DNA from 2 places in the Curtobacterium sp. NPDC098951 genome. Region 1 is predicted to be linked to the other one. Evidence: predicted binding sites of a transcription regulator. Region 1 holds the regulator's gene; the other holds the start of a gene.
What was found. The regulator HrcA, encoded in region 1, represses chaperone genes, less so after heat shock. The targets are predictions, from matches to a motif close to TTNGCACTCGNNNNNNNCGAGTGCNAA.
Positions count from the first base shown of each region.

Region 2: the regulator HrcA is predicted to act here: its motif matches at 5,719-5,745, upstream of groES (co-chaperone GroES).

Region 1 covers NZ_JBIWAG010000001.1:210,881-218,618, forward strand. The annotation lists gene ACIQUC_RS00970 (ATPase) at 1-988, opposite strand, end outside; gene ACIQUC_RS00975 (cation:dicarboxylate symporter family transporter) at 1,163-2,551, shown strand; gene ACIQUC_RS00980 (HAD family hydrolase) at 2,686-3,387, opposite strand; gene hemW (radical SAM family heme chaperone HemW) at 3,416-4,633, shown strand; gene ACIQUC_RS00990 (DUF4870 domain-containing protein) at 4,635-5,033, opposite strand; gene hrcA (heat-inducible transcriptional repressor HrcA) at 5,141-6,157, shown strand; gene dnaJ (molecular chaperone DnaJ) at 6,188-7,303, shown strand; gene ACIQUC_RS01005 (16S rRNA (uracil(1498)-N(3))-methyltransferase) at 7,303-7,738, shown strand, end outside.
Region 2 covers NZ_JBIWAG010000003.1:470,304-478,041, reverse strand. The annotation lists gene ACIQUC_RS11325 (branched-chain amino acid ABC transporter permease) at 1-314, opposite strand, end outside; gene guaB (IMP dehydrogenase) at 670-2,172, shown strand; gene ACIQUC_RS11315 (ABC transporter substrate-binding protein) at 2,519-3,853, shown strand; gene rarD (EamA family transporter RarD) at 4,200-5,162, opposite strand; gene groES (co-chaperone GroES) at 5,326-5,622, opposite strand; gene ACIQUC_RS11300 (SAM-dependent methyltransferase) at 5,785-6,990, shown strand; gene ACIQUC_RS11295 (DUF4190 domain-containing protein) at 7,213-7,738, opposite strand, start outside.

The DNA of each region.
Region 1 (7,738 bases):
GACCGGATGCCGCCGCGTCCAGCGCGTTGTCGACCAGGTTCCCGACGACGGCGACCAGGTCCACCGGCCGTACGGCCGGCACCGGCACGTCCGGCTCGACCTCGGCGCGCCACCCGACGTGGCGTTCTGCTGCTTGCGAGGCCTTCCCGAGCAGGAGCGCCGCGACGGTGCGGTCACCACCGTGGACGTGGTCCACGAGGTGCTGTGCGTCCCGGGCACCCTCGGTCAGGAGCGTGACCGCCTCGTCGCTCCGGTCCAGCTCGATGAGCGTCACGGCGGTGTGCACCCGGTTCGCGTGCTCGTGCTGCTGCGCGCGCAGTGCCTCACCGAGGGTGCGCACCGACTCGTACGAGGCGACCGCGTCGCGGACCGCTCCCGGCGGCAGGTCGCCGAGGACGCGCCTGGTCGACCGTCGTGCCACCAGCGCGGACAGGACGCCGGCGAGGAACACGGCCGCGGCGACGAGCACGGCGAACGGCAGCCGTTCGGCGACCGCTGCGCCGATCCGGTCGACCGTGACACCCGTCGCGACCCAACCGACGACCCGGCCGTCGGCGCGCACCGGCACGATGGTCCGGACGGACGGTCCGAGCGTGCCGGTCGAGCGCTCGGTGAGTGACCGCGGCGTGCTCGGGATGGTCCCGATGTAGTGCCGGCCGACCTCGTCCGGGTCGGGATGCGTCACGCGGATCCCCGCGGCGGTCATGATGGTGACGAAGGCGGCGCCACTGGCACGCTCGGCCCGCGTCGCGACGGGCTGCAGGGTCCTGGAGGCGCGGCTCGGCTCCTCCTGCAGGGCCGCGACGGTCCTCGGGTCGGTCGCGAGCCCCGTGGCGACGGCGCGCGTGACGCTCGCCGCCCCGGTCTCGGCCGCCCTGCGGGCGTCGAGGACGAGCAGCAGCGCGAGCAGGGCGCTGACGAGCACGACGGCGGCGGTCACGACGAGGAAGACACGGCCGGCGGTGCTGCCGGTCGGAGGACGGCGCACGGCGGCGCGCGTGCGGGGCGACCGTGCGGCAGCGGTGCGCGCCGGGGTGCGGGGGCCGCCCATGGTGTCCTCCAGACGTCGGTGTCCTGCGACCAATTCGACCACAACTCGCGTGCGGGTCGGTGCCGGCACGATGCTGTCCGGCGGACGACGACGTCCCCGAAGGAGGCAACGATGGCTCTCGACCGCACGGTCAGCCCCCGGCGCACGGGCTCCGCCCGTCGGCGCCCGGCACCGCACACCTGGCTCTACCTGTCCGTGATCGCCGCCGTGGTGCTCGGCGCACTCGTCGGGCTCGTGTTCCCCGCGTTCGCGCAGACGCTCAAGCCCCTCGGGGACGGCTTCGTCGCGCTCATCCACATGATGATCGCGCCCATCATCTTCTGCACGATCGTCGTCGGGGTCGGGTCCATCGCCAAGGCGGCGACGGTCGGGAAGATCGGTGGCCTCGCGCTCGGGTACTTCCTCGTGATGTCGACCGTCGCGCTGGCGATCGGCCTGGTCGTCGGCAACCTCGTGCACCCCGGTGACCACCTCGACATGCGGGGCTCGACCTACCAGGCGACCGGCGAGGCGTCGTCCACCCACGAGTTCGTGCTCGGGATCATCCCGACGAGCCTGTTCTCCGCATTCACCGACGGCAGCGTGCTCCAGGTGCTGTTCGTCGCCCTGCTCGTCGGGTTCGCCGTGCAGCGGATGGGCGTCCGCGGCGAGCCCGTGATGCGCGTCGTGCGGAAGCTGCAGGAGGTCGTCTTCCGGATCCTCGGGATGGTGCTGTGGGTGGCCCCGGTCGGCGCCTTCGGTGCGATGGCGGCGGTGGTCGGTGCGACCGGTGCCGGCGCGATCGCGAGCCTCGGGCTCCTGATGGTCGCGTTCTACGTCACCTGCGTGCTGTTCATCGTCGTCGTGCTCGGCTCACTGCTCTGGGTGGTCGCGCGCATCAACGTGCTGCGGCTCGTGCAGTACCTCGGCAAGGAGTACCTGCTCATCGTCGGGACGTCGTCGTCGGAGTCCGCCCTGCCCCGACTCATCGCCAAGATGGAGCACCTCGGCGTCGCGAAGCCGGTCGTCGGCATCACGGTCCCGACCGGGTACTCGTTCAACCTCGACGGCACCGCGATCTACCTCACGATGGCGTCGCTGTTCATCGCGAACGGCATGGGCGAGCCGATGAGCGTCGGGGAGCAGATCGGGCTGCTCGTGTTCATGGTGATCGCGTCGAAGGGCGCCGCCGGGGTGAGCGGGGCCGGGCTCGCCACCCTGGCCGGGGGACTGCAGGCCTACCGTCCGGACCTCGTGAACGGTGTCGGCGTGATCGTCGGCGTCGATCGCTTCATGTCCGAGGGACGTGCGCTGACGAACTTCACCGGCAACGCCGTGGCGACGATCCTGGTGGGCCGGTGGACGCGGCAGTTCGATGCCGAGCGTGCGCGCCGGGTGCTCGCCGGGGCGCTGCCGTTCGACGAGTCGGCGGTGCAGGGGCACGACGGCCACGACGGGGGCGAGGACGCATCCGCCGCCGAGGCCGAGCGGGAGCGCGAGCCGGAGCGGGTCTCCGTCTGACCGCGGGGCCAGCGGGCCGGCGGGGCGGCGGGGCCGGCGGGGCGGCGGGGCCGGCGGGGCGGCGGGGCCGGCGGGGCGGCGGGACCGCCGCCGCGGCCTGGCCGGGGCCCAGGCCGGGCCGCGGCCGCGGCCGGTCAGCCGACCGGGCGGAGCGGCGGCAGCGCGGCGATCGCGTCCTCGATGAGCCGGGCGTCCTCGACGCAGTCGCGGGCGATGGTCACGGCGCTGGTCGCCCGGAGCGCCTCGACGTCGTACACGCCGGTCGCCACCGCGAGGAACGGGATGCCGACCGCGTCCGCCGCCTCGCCGTCCCGCGGGGTGTCCCCGACGATCACGGCCCGGGTGCCGGCGAGTGCCTCGGCCGCGCGCGCGGTCACCCCGGTGCGCTCGACCTCGGTGTCGCCGAAGAACGAGTGGTCCCAGTCGAACGCGTCCACGTCGAAGCCGGCACCCTGCAGCTTGACGCGGGCCCGGTAGGGGGAGTTGCCGGTGAGCAGACCGTTGCGCCAGCCGAGCTCGGCGAACCGCCGGACGAGACCGATCGCGCCCGGCGCCGGACTGCGGCGGTCCCCGGACACGTGCCGCTCCTCGGTCAGGTCGCGCAGGTGCCGGCTCACGGTGGGGATGAGCGTGTCGTCCAGGTCGTGCGCCCGGACGTGCTCGGCGATGAGCCCGGCGTCGGTGCGGCCGTGCTGGTGACCGACGCGCAGGACGAGGTCGCGGCCGATCGCCCGCTCGAGCGCGAGGTGGTACAGGTTGCCCGGCGACGAGGCGTTCAACACGAGGGTGCCGTCGATGTCCCACAGCACCGTGGTGGGGACGGTGTGGTGCTCCATGCCTCCATCATGACGGACAATGGAGTCCATGCCGAGTGCTCTCCCGATCGCCGACCCCGCACCCGCGGACGGCCTGATCACCCCGGCGTCCGGTGCCGGCGACGTCCCCTTCGGCGTGTACGTGCACGTGCCGTTCTGTCGGGTCCGCTGCGGCTACTGCGACTTCAACACCTACACGGCGTCGGAGCTCCGCGGGGTCCGTCGGGACGACTACGCCGGACACGCGGTGCGCGAGATCGAGTGGGCCGCGAGCGTCCTCGACCGCTCGGGCGTCGCCCGTCGACCGGTGTCGACGGTGTTCTTCGGCGGCGGCACCCCGACGATGCTGCCCGCCTCCGACCTGGTGATGATCCTCCGCGCGATCGACGACACCTGGGGGATCGTGCCCGGTGCCGAGGTCACGACCGAGGCGAACCCCGACTCCGTGGACGAGGACGCGTTGCGGACCCTCGCCGACGGCGGCTTCACCCGGGTGAGCTACGGCATGCAGTCCGCGGTGCCGCACGTGCTCGCGACGCTCGACCGGACGCACGACCCCGAGCGCGTGCCCCTCGTGGTGGACCTCGCGAAGCAGCAGGGCCTCGACGTCTCGCTCGACCTCATCTACTCGACGCCCGGCGAGTCGCTCGACGACTGGCGCACCTCGCTCGACGCGGCCCTGGCGTGCGAGCCGGACCACGTGTCGGCCTACTCGCTCATCGTCGAGGAGGGCACCGCGATGGGCCGGATGGTCGCGCGCGGCGAGCTGCCGGCGCCGGACGACGACCTCGCGGCGGACATGTACGAGCTGGCGGACCGGGTCCTCGGTGACGCCGGCTACGCCTGGTACGAGGTCTCGAACTGGGCCCGCGGCGACCAGCACCGGAGTCGGCACAATCTGTCCTACTGGACGGGCCACGACTGGTGGGGCGTCGGCCCCGGCGCGCACTCCGCGGTGGCCGGCACCCGCTGGTGGAACGTGAAGCACCCGGCCGCGTACGCGAACCGGGTGCTGGCGGGAGAGTCGCCCGCGGCCGGACGCGAGACCCTCGACGCCGAGACCCGGTACGTCGAGCGCGTGCTGCTCGCCGCGCGGGTGCGCGGTGAGCTCGCGACCGGCGAGCTGGGCCAGGAGGCGCGGGGCCGGGTGGCCGGCCTCATCGCACGTGGACTCGTGGACGGGTCGGCCGCGGTGCGGGGACGGATCGAGTTGACCCTGCAGGGACGGCTGCTCGCGGACGCGGTGGTCCGCGAGATGCTCGACTGAGCTACTGCTTGATGAACTCGATCGAGAGCGGGTAGCGGTAGAACTGCCCGCGGTTCGCCGCGATCGCCGCCTGGATCCCGAACACGATCGAGAGCACCCAGGCCGCGAGGATGATCAGGACGCCGATGCCGAGGAACGACGTGATCGACCCGACCGCGTACGCGATCGCCATCGTGATGTGGAAGTTCAGCGCCACGCGCGTGTGCTCGCGGACGAACCCGCCGCGGTCGCGCAGGACCAGGTAGGCCACCAGCGGCGCGATGAAGTTGAAGAAGATGCCGCCGATGTGCGTGAGCGTGGCCCAGAGGCGCTGGTCCTCGGGCGACATCGGCTGCGGCGGGGTGTACCCACCGGGGTACTGCGGGCCGCCGGGCTGCTGGGGCTGCTGTCCGTAGGTCATGCCCGAAGCGTATCCGTCGGCTGGGGAGAAGTCCCGGTCGGTCGGCGGTCGGGCGTAGGATCAGCAGTCGACACGTCCGAGTGCCAGTACGAGTGGAAGGGGTCCGGGTGGTCAGCGAACGCAGCCTCGAGGTCCTCAAGGCCATCGTGCGGGACTACGTCGCCTCGCGCGAGCCGGTCGGTTCGAAGACGATCGTCGAGCGGCACGCGTTCGGGGTCAGCGCCGCCACCATCCGCAACGACATGGCCCAGCTCGAGGACGAGCAGCTCATCGCGGCCCCCCACACCTCGTCCGGTCGGGTCCCCACCGACAAGGGGTACCGGGTCTTCGTCGACCACCTCGCGGGTGCCCGGCCGCTGTCGAGCGCCCAGCGGCACGCGATCGAGACGTTCCTCGGTGCGCCGAACGACCTCGACGAGGTCCTCGGCCGGACCGTCCGGCTGCTCAGCCAGCTCACGAACCAGGTCGCCCTCGTGCAGTACCCCTCGATGGTCCGTGCACGGGTGCAGCACGTCGAGCTCGTCCGTCTCGGCGACAACCGCCTGATGGTCGTGCTCATCACCGACACCGCCCGGGTCGAGCAGCGCGTCGTCGAGACCGACGTCGCGCTCGACGAGACCGCGCTCACCGAACTCCGTGCCGTGGTGAACGGCGCGAGCGTCGGCCTGCTCCTGCAAGACGTCGCGGCGGCGCTCCGCGCAGTGCCGCAGCAGATCCGTCCGGACGTCCAGCCCCTGGCCGGGGTCGTCGTCGCGACGCTCATCGAGCAGGTCGCCGCCAACCGGCAGGACCGCCTGGTGATGGCCGGCGCGGCGAACCTCGCCAAGAGCGAGCAGGACTTCTCCGGCGGCCTCTTCCCCGTGCTCGAGGCGATCGAGGAACAGGTGACCCTGCTCCGGTTGTTCGGCGAGATGCAGATCGACGACGGTGTCGCGGCCCGGATCGGCGTGGAGAACGCCGAGTACGGGCTCGACGCGACGAGCATCGTCGCCGGCGGGTACCTCGCCGGCGGTGAGCTCGCCCGTCTCGGCGTGCTCGGGCCGACCCGCATGGACTACGGCACGAACATGGCCGCCGTGCGCGCCGTCGCACGGTACCTGTCCAAACTCCTGGGCGAACATTGACCGATCCGAACCCAACCGACTGAGGGATACGTGGCAGACCACTACGACGTCCTCGGCGTCCAGCCGGACGCCTCCGATGCCGACATCAAGAAGGCGTACCGCCGTCTGGCGCGCGAACTGCACCCGGACGTGAACCCGAGCCCGGACGCGGCCGAACGGTTCAAGGACGTCACGCACGCCTACGACGTGCTGAGCGACCCGGAGCAGCGCCGCCGGTACGACGCCGGCCCGCAGGCCGACAGCCCGTTCGGTGGCGGCGCCGCCGGCGGCTTCAGCGACATCTTTGACGCCTTCTTCGGCGGGGGTGCCGGCGGCGGACGCGGCAACGGTCCGCGCAGTCGCGCCGAGCGCGGGCAGGACGCCCTGCTGCGCATCGACGTCGACCTCGACGAGGTCGTCTTCGGCACCCACAAGGACGTCGAGGTCGACACGGCCGTGCTCTGCGAGACCTGCGGCGGGTCCTGCTGCGCGCCCGGCACGACCCCCCGCACGTGCGACATCTGCGGCGGGACCGGTCACATCCAGCGCCAGGTCCGCTCGCTCCTCGGCAACGTCGTGACGAGCGCGCCGTGCGGGACCTGCCGCGGGTACGGCACCGTCATCCCGAACCCGTGCCCGACGTGCCAGGGCCAGGGCCGCATCCGTGCCCGCCGCACGGTGCCGGTGGACGTCCCCGCGGGCGTCGACTCCGGTCTCCGCCTGCAGATGCCCGGTCAGGGCGAGGTCGGCCCGGCCGGCGGTCCCTCCGGTGACCTGTACCTCGAGATCCGGGTCCGCCACCACGACGTGTTCAGCCGCGACGGGGACGACCTGCTCGCCACGCTCGAGGTCGCGATGACCGACGCCGTGCTCGGGACGACCACGACGATCGACGGGCTCGACGGACCGGTCGAGCTCGAGGTCCGTCCGGGCGTGCAGAGCGCCGACGTCCTCGTGCTGAAGGACCGCGGCGTCACGAAGCTGCGCGGCAACGGCCGGGGCGACCTCCGCGTGGGGGTCCAGGTCGTGACGCCGACGAAGCTCTCGCACAAGGAACGCCAGCTCGTCGAGCAGCTCGCGAAGTCGATCAAGCCCGGGAAGCCGCAGCTCGCACGCTTCCAGCAGGGCATGTTCGGCAAGCTCCGCGACCGCTTCTTCAACCACTGATGGCGTCGCTCTACTTCGTCGGTTCGCTCGACGGCGTCTCGGTCGGCGACCCCGTCGTGCTCGACGGGGTCGAGGGGCGCCACGCGGTGTCCGTGGCCCGCGTCCGCGTGGGCGAGACCCTGCGGATCGGCGACGGGCACGGTGCGGTCGTGACCGGTGCGGTGGAGACCGTCGGTCGGGACACCCTGACGCTCACGGTCGGGACCGTCGCGGTCGAGCCGGCGCCGAGCCCCTCGCTGACCCTCGTGCAGGCGCTGGCGAAGGGCGGCCGCGACGAGATGGCGGTGCAGGCCGCGACCGAGATCGGCGTCGACCGGATCGTCCCGTGGTCGGCCGCGCGCAGCGTGTCCCGGTGGGACGGCCCGAAGGTCGACAAGGGCCGCGCGCGGTGGGCTTCGATCGCGCACGAGGCGTCGAAGCAGGCCGTGCGGTCGC
Region 2 (7,738 bases), on a different contig from region 1:
ACGCTCACCGTGTAGCTGCCCGCCGCGGTGACGCTCACCGACCACCGACCGGTGTCGGACGTCGTCGCGGTCTGCGCGAAGCCGCCCGGCCCGGCGACGTCGACGGCGACGCCCTCGACCGGTTCGCGGTCCGAGTCGGTGATCGTGCCCTGGATGCAGCCGTTCGTCGGGCTGACCGTGCACGGCTGGGTGCTGGCTGGTGCGGTGCTCGCGGAAGCCGACGCGTTCGGGGCCGGGGTGGCGCCGATCGCCGGCAGCGTCACCGCCCAGTCGATCAGGAAGGTCGCCAGGAACGCGAGCACGAGGACGGCCATGATGACCGGTCGCTTTCGTCCCGGGCGGAGGCGGAACCTGCGCAGCGGCGCAGACCCCGGCGGAGTGATGGATCCCACGGAAGAGCCTCTCGTTCGGATGACGAGGACGCTAGGGGGATTGTGTGTCACCCGTGTTTCCATCACGTTCCCTGTGTGATTCGTGCCGGAACTGTGACGTTGTGGAGGAAGTCTCGACGGGGGTTCCGAGGCGGGGCCGCACCGCGCCTCCCGGCCGCCCACGGGTGTCCACGGGGCGGAATGCGGGAGAGCGCGTGCGCGTTACCATGGTCTATCCGGAACCCGCCGCAGCGTTCCCGGTGTCTCGACCACTTCACCTCGCCCACGAAGGGGACCCATGGACCAGCCGGATCCGTTCGGATTCATCGGACTCACGTACGACGACGTCATGCTCCTGCCGGGGTACACCGACGTCATCCCGAGCGAGGCGTCGACCGCGTCCCGGCTCACCAAGCGCATCACGGTCAACGTCCCGCTGCTCTCCGCGGCGATGGACACCGTGACCGAGGCCCGCATGGCGATCGCCATGGCCCGGCAGGGCGGCATCGGCATCCTGCACCGCAACATGTCGATCGCCGACCAGGCGGCCGCCGTCGACAAGGTCAAGCGCAGCGAGTCCGGCATGATCACCAACCCGGTGACCACCAGCCCGGACGCCACCGTCGCCGAGGTGGACGCGCTCTGCGGACAGTTCCGCGTCTCCGGCCTGCCGGTGGTCGAGGGTGACGGCACCCTCGTCGGCATCATCACCAACCGCGACATGCGGTTCGTGGCGCCGTTCGAGCAGCAGTCCACGCTCGTCCGCGACGTCATGACGAAGGCCCCGCTCATCACGGCCCCGGTCGGCATCGACCCGGACGACGCCGTCGCGATCTTCGCCGAGCACAAGATCGAGAAGCTCCCCCTCGTGGACGAGGACGGCAAGCTCCGCGGTCTCATCACGGTCAAGGACTTCGACAAGAGCGAGAAGTACCCGGACGCCACCAAGGACGACGCCGGCCGACTGCGTGTCGGTGCCGCGATCGGCTTCTTCGGCGACGCCTGGGAGCGTGCGACCGCCCTGCGCGAAGCCGGCGTGGACGTCCTCGTCGTCGACACCGCCAACGGCCACAGCGCCGGCGTGCTCGACATGGTCCGCCGCCTCAAGGCCGACCCGGCGTTCGCCGCGGTCGACGTCATCGGTGGGCAGGCCGCCACGCGCGAGGGCGCCCAGGCGCTCATCGACGCGGGCGTCGACGCCGTCAAGGTCGGCGTCGGACCGGGCTCGATCTGCACCACGCGCGTCGTCGCGGGTGTCGGCGTCCCGCAGGTCACCGCCGTGTACGAGGCCTCCCTCGCCGCGCGTGAGGCCGGCGTGCCGGTCATCGCCGACGGCGGGCTGCAGTACTCGGGCGACATCGCCAAGGCCCTCGTGGCCGGCGCGGACACCGTGATGCTCGGCTCACTCCTCGCCGGCACCGACGAGTCCCCCGGTGACCTGGTGTTCGTCAACGGCAAGCAGTTCAAGGCGTACCGCGGGATGGGCTCCCTCGGTGCCCTGCAGACCCGTGGCAAGAAGACCTCGTACTCGAAGGACCGCTACTTCCAGGCCGACGTCCCCTCGGACGACAAGCTCGTGCCCGAGGGCATCGAGGGCCAGGTGCCCTACCGCGGCTCGGTGGCGAACGTCGTCTACCAGCTCGTCGGTGGCCTGCGGCAGTCGATGTTCTACGTCGGTGGCCGCACCGTCCCGGAGCTCAAGGCCCGCGGCAAGTTCGTCCGGATCACCCCGGCCGGGCTCAAGGAGTCCCACCCGCACGACGTGCAGATGGTCGTCGAGGCGCCGAACTACAGCCGCTGAGCCGATCCGCACCCCGAACGCCCCTGCTCCTCGACGGAGCGGGGGCGTTCGTCGTCGGTGGGCAAGCGAGTCGCGGCACGGTCCGCGCGCTCGATGCCCGACGCCGGCGAGCCCCACACGACCGGGGTCGTCCGCTGTCCGCGCTGCGCGGGCCGAGGCGCTCGGCCCCGCAAGGCCACCGCAGCGCCACCGCGCGGCCCCCGGGTTTCCGCGCCCCCCCCGCGTCACGGCTGGGTAACGAAACACTTTGCGTACCGCCCCGTCACACCGCTGAAACACCGTGACCCTACGTTCTCTCACATCCCCAGCGGGACCTGAGGTTCCGCGCAGAGAAAGGGCTCCACGGATGATCAGAACCACCCGTGCCACCACGGCACTGGCAGTGGCAGGAGCGGCGGCGCTCCTCCTCGCCGCCTGTTCCACCACCAGCGGCGGCACCTCGCCGTCCTCTTCCGCGTCGGGCGGCGCGAAGAAGGACCCCGCCGCGAGCTGCAAGGCCCCGGACACCCCCGGCACCGACGCGCTGAAGATCGGGACGATCCTGCCGCTGACCGGTTCGCTCGCCTACCTGAACCCGCCCGCGGAGTCCGGTGTGGGGCTCGCGGTGCAGGACATCAACGCCGCGGGCGGTGTGCTCGACAAGGACGTCACCATCGACCCCGCCACCGACTCCGGTGACAGCAACGACATGACGGTGTCGAGCTCGGCCGCGACGAAGCTCGTGAACGCGAAGGTCCCGGTCGCGATCGGCGCCGAGTCCTCCAGCGTCACGCTCAACGTCATCGACCAGCTCACGAGCAACTGCATCGTGGAGATCTCCCCCGCGAACACCGCGTCGGACCTCTCCGGCTACTCGTCGTACTACTACCGGACCGCTCCGCCGGACTCGGTGCAGGGCTCGGCGCTCGGTCAGCTCGTCACGGGTGACGGCAACGCCAAGGTCGCCTTCCTCGTCTTCAACGACACCTACGGCACCGGTCTCCGGAACACCGTGCAGAAGGCGATCGAGGACTCCGGCGGATCCGTCGTCTACGGCGGCAAGGGCAAGGGCCAGGAGTTCCCGCCCGGCCAGACGACCTTCTCGTCCGAGGTGACCGCGGCGCTCGCCACGAAGCCGGACGCCATCGTCGTCCTGGCGTTCGACGAGACGAAGTCGATCATCCCGGAGCTGAAGTCGCAGGACGCGAACATGTCGAAGATCTACATGTCCGACGGCAACACCGCCGACTACTCGAAGGACTTCGACAAGGGCACGCTGACCGGCGCGCAGGGCACCATCCCCGGCGCCTCGCCCAAGGACGAGTTCAAGGCCCAGCTGTCCGCCTTCTACAAGAAGTCGTCCGGCAAGGACCTCGCCGACTACTCGTACGCGGCCGAGTCCTACGACGCCACCGTCCTCGCGGCCCTCGCCGCGGTGAAGGGCAAGGGCACGGACTCCGGGACCATCCAGGCCAACATGGCCGCGGTGTCCGGAGCCGACGGCGGCACCGAGTGCTCGACGTTCAAGGACTGCGTCGCCCTGCTCGACAAGGGTGAGGACATCCACTACACGGGTCCGTCGGGCATCGGTCCGTTCGACGAGAACAACGACCCGTCGAGCGCCTACATCGGCATCTACAAGTTCGACGGCGACAACAAGCCCGTCTACCAGAGCGCCATCCAGGGCTCGGTCAAGAAGTAGCCGACACCACCAGATCGACAGCGCCCCGCGGCCCGACCGCGGGGCGCTGTCGCGTGCGCCCGGGAGTGGGCCGAGACTCGGCTGCGCGGACGGTTTCGTGGCCGACACCGCGCGAAACAGTCCGCCGGGCCGAGACTCGGCGCACGGCGGGCAGGCGGGCGGGACGGCAGGCGAGGCGGTCGCCGGGCCTCGTGGCTCGGCGTGGGGCGGTGCGGAGCGGGCCGGATCGGCGTACCTGACGGAATCGGGCGTACCTGGTCGGAACTTTCGGGGCAGTACGCCCGAATCGACCAGGTACCTCGGGCTCGCCCGGTCGCAGGTTGCCGGGAGGCGCGGCGCGCCTCCGTCAGACCGGCTCGGCCGCCGTGGGTGCCTGCGCCCGGCGCCGCGATGCGCGACCGGCCGCGAACGAGTCGACCGTGAGCAGGACGAGGGCCAGCCACACGATCCCGAAGCCGAACCACCGCGCACCCGACATCGGCTCGTGCTGCACGACCACGCCGACGAGCAGCTGCATGACCGGCGCGAGGTACTGCGTCAACCCGAGCGTGGACAGGCTCACCCGCCGCGCCGAGGACGCGAACAGCAGGAGCGGCACCGCCGTCGCGGGCCCGGTCAGCACCGTCACCAGGACGTGGAGCCCACCGGCACTCGCGAACGTCACGCCGCCGCCGAGCCCCGTCACGCCGAGCACCACGAGGGCGACCACCGCGATCGGGAGCAGCCACACGGTCTCGATCGTCAGACCGCTCAGCGCGTCCACCGTGCCGCCGACGCGCTTCTTCACGAGGCCGTACAGGCCGAACGAGAACGCGAGCACCAGGGAGATCCACGGCATCTGGCCGTAGCCCACCGCGATGACGACGACGGCCACGATGCTGATGCCGACGGCGGTCCACTGCAGCGGACGCAGGCGTTCGCGGAGCACCACGACCCCGAGGGCGATCGTGACGAGCGGGTTGATGAAGTACCCGAGGGCCGCCTCGACGGTGTGTCCCGTGGTGGTGGCCGCGACGTACACGGTCCAGTTCACCAGGATGAGGACGGCCGCGAGGCCCATCACGAGCATCACCCGACGCTGGGCCATCAGCGTGCGGGTCCGGAGCCACGAGCGGGTGACGGCGATCGCGATCGCGCAGAACACCAGCCCGAAGACGATCCGCCAGGCGACGATCTCGAACGCGCCGGCGGGGGCCATCGCCGCGAAGAGCAGCGGCATGAGTCCCCACAGCCCGTACGCGACGATCGCCTGCACGACGCCGACGGATGCCTCGCTGCGGGCCGGGCGTGCCGGGGACGGTTCACTCACGGAACCATCCTAGGAACCAGCACCGACGGTGCGGGGCCGAGCCGCGCCTCCCGGACCGGTCTGCCCGGCCACCCGACGGACCGCACCCGGGACGCCCACGCCCGGAACGCGAGAACGCCCCGCCGGCCGGAGCCGAACAGGGCGTTCTCGATGCGTGCTGGACTCAGCGCACGATGACCGCGAGGACGTCGCGGGCAGAGAGGACGAGGAGGTCCTCGCCCGAGTACTTGACCTCGGTGCCGCCGTACTTCGAGTAGATGACCTTGTCACCCACGGCGACGTCGAGCGGGACGCGGTTGCCGTTGTCGTCGATACGACCCGGGCCCACGGCGACGACCTCGCCCTCCTGGGGCTTCTCCTTCGCGGTGTCCGGGATGACCAGACCGGAAGCGGTGGTCTGCTCCGCCTCGACCTGGCGGATGACGATGCGATCCTCGAGCGGCTTGATGCTGACGGCCACGGTGACCTCTTCTTTCTCGGTACTGACTCGGTACAGATGGGAACCGTGCTGGCACTACGCGCAGGAGAGTGCCAACGGCCCAACTCTAGGGCGTCGTTGGCACTCGGTCAATCCGAGTGCCAACGTCCTGCCGGGCTCTCGGCGACCTGGGAGGATCGTCGGGTGGAAGCCGCCGATCTCGCCCAGTTGCTGACCCCCGAGGGGATGGCCCTGCTCGACCGTACCCCGGCCGTGTCCGACGGTGGTGAGATCGTCCGTGTCGTCTCCCGACTGCGGTCCGAGGGACACGACCCGGGCCTCGTCGCGGCGGTCCTCACGCAGGCGAAGCTCCGGCAGAAGGCCCGCGGGAAGTTCGGCGACTTCGCCGCCCGGATGCTCTTCACCGAGGCCGGGCTCGAGCAGGCGACCCGGCTGCAGGTCGCCGCCCAGCACGCCGGACGCTTCGCCGCCGCCGGGCTGCGGCGCGTCGCGGACCTCGGCTGCGGCATCGGCGGCGACGCGATGGCGATGGCGGCGCTCGACCTCGAGGTCACCGCGGTCGACCGCGACGAGGTCACCGCAGCCGTCGCCACCCACAACCTCTCGCTCTGGGACTCCGCCCGGGTGGAGCTCGGCGACGCCGCCGGGTTCGACCTCACCCGCGTGGACGGCGTCTGGATGGACCCGGCCAGGCGGACCTCCGGCCACACGAACACGAAGCGGCTCGCGGACCCGGACGACTGGTCCCCGTCGCTCGACACCGTGTTCGCCGCCGCGACGACCACCCCGACGGGCGTGAAGCTCGGGCCCGGCGTCGACCGCGACCTCATCCCGGACACCGCCGAGGCGCAGTGGACCTCGGTGGACCGCGAGGTCGTCGAACTCGCCCTCTGGTTCGGCCCCCTCGCCCGCCCGGGGATCCGCCGCGCCGCGACCGTCATCGGTCCGCACGGGATCGCGGAGCTGACCGGCGAGGCGGACGCTCCGGACGCGTCGGTCGGACCGCTCGGCGCGTACCTCTACGAACCCGACGGTGCGGTCATCCGCGCACGGCTGATCGGGGACCTCGCCCGGTCGATCGACGGTCGCATGCTCTCCGAGGGCATCGCGTACGTCAGCTCCGACCAGGCCGTCTCGACCCCGTTCGCCCAGGGGTTCCGGGTGAAGGGCGTCCTGCCGCTCGACGTGAAGCAGCTCGCCGCACGGCTCGCCGCCGACGGCGTCGGCACGGTCGAGATCAAGAAGCGCGGCGTCGACGTCGACCCGGCGCAGTTCCGGAAGCGGCTGCGGCTGCGGGGCGGCAGCGGTCGCGTGACCCTGGTGCTCACCCGCCTGGAGGGACGGCACACCGCGATCCTGTGCGAGCGGCTCGGCGAGACGGCCGGGTAGGCCGCGGGGCGGGGCGGGGCCGGCCCCGCGTGCGGGCTCGGCCCGGCGCGCGGGCTCGGCCCGGCGCGCGGGCTCGGCCCGGCGCGCGGGCTCGGCCCGGCGCGCGGGCTCGGCCCGGCGCGCGGTGCTCGCCGTGCCGCGCGGGCCGCACAACGAAAGTCACCCCGAACCACGGATCGCCGTGGTTCGGGGTGACTTCGGTTGTGCGAGCTGCGGCCCGCGTCAGCCGATGAAGGCGCCCGAGTCGTAGCCGGAGTAGTCCGAGTACCGCGAGGATCCGAAGCCGGTCGCGACGAGGATGATCACCACGAGGATCCAGATCCCGGTGACGACCCAGCCCGCGATGACACCGGTCAACGCCAGCCCGCGGCCGCGTTCACCGCTCGTCTTGAGCTTGCCGAGGGCGATGTGGCCGAGGATCGCACCGGTCGGGCCCAGCAGGATGCCGATGAACCAGAAGAACGGCAGCGCACCGGCGAGGCCGAAGACGATCGCGAGCACGGACAGCGTGTTCACCTTCGGCCGCTGCGCGTAGGGCTGGTAGCCCGTCGAGGCGTAGGCGTACGGGTTCTGCTGCCCCGCGGAGGCGTAGGGGTTCTGCTGACCGGGGGCCGCGTACGGGTTGTGCTGGCCGGGTGCCGCGTACGGGTTGTGCTGGCCGGGCGCTGCGTACGGGTTCTGCTGCCCAGGCGCCGCGTACGGGTTCTGCTGGCTCGGGGCCGCGTACGGGTTCTGCTGGCCGGGGGCC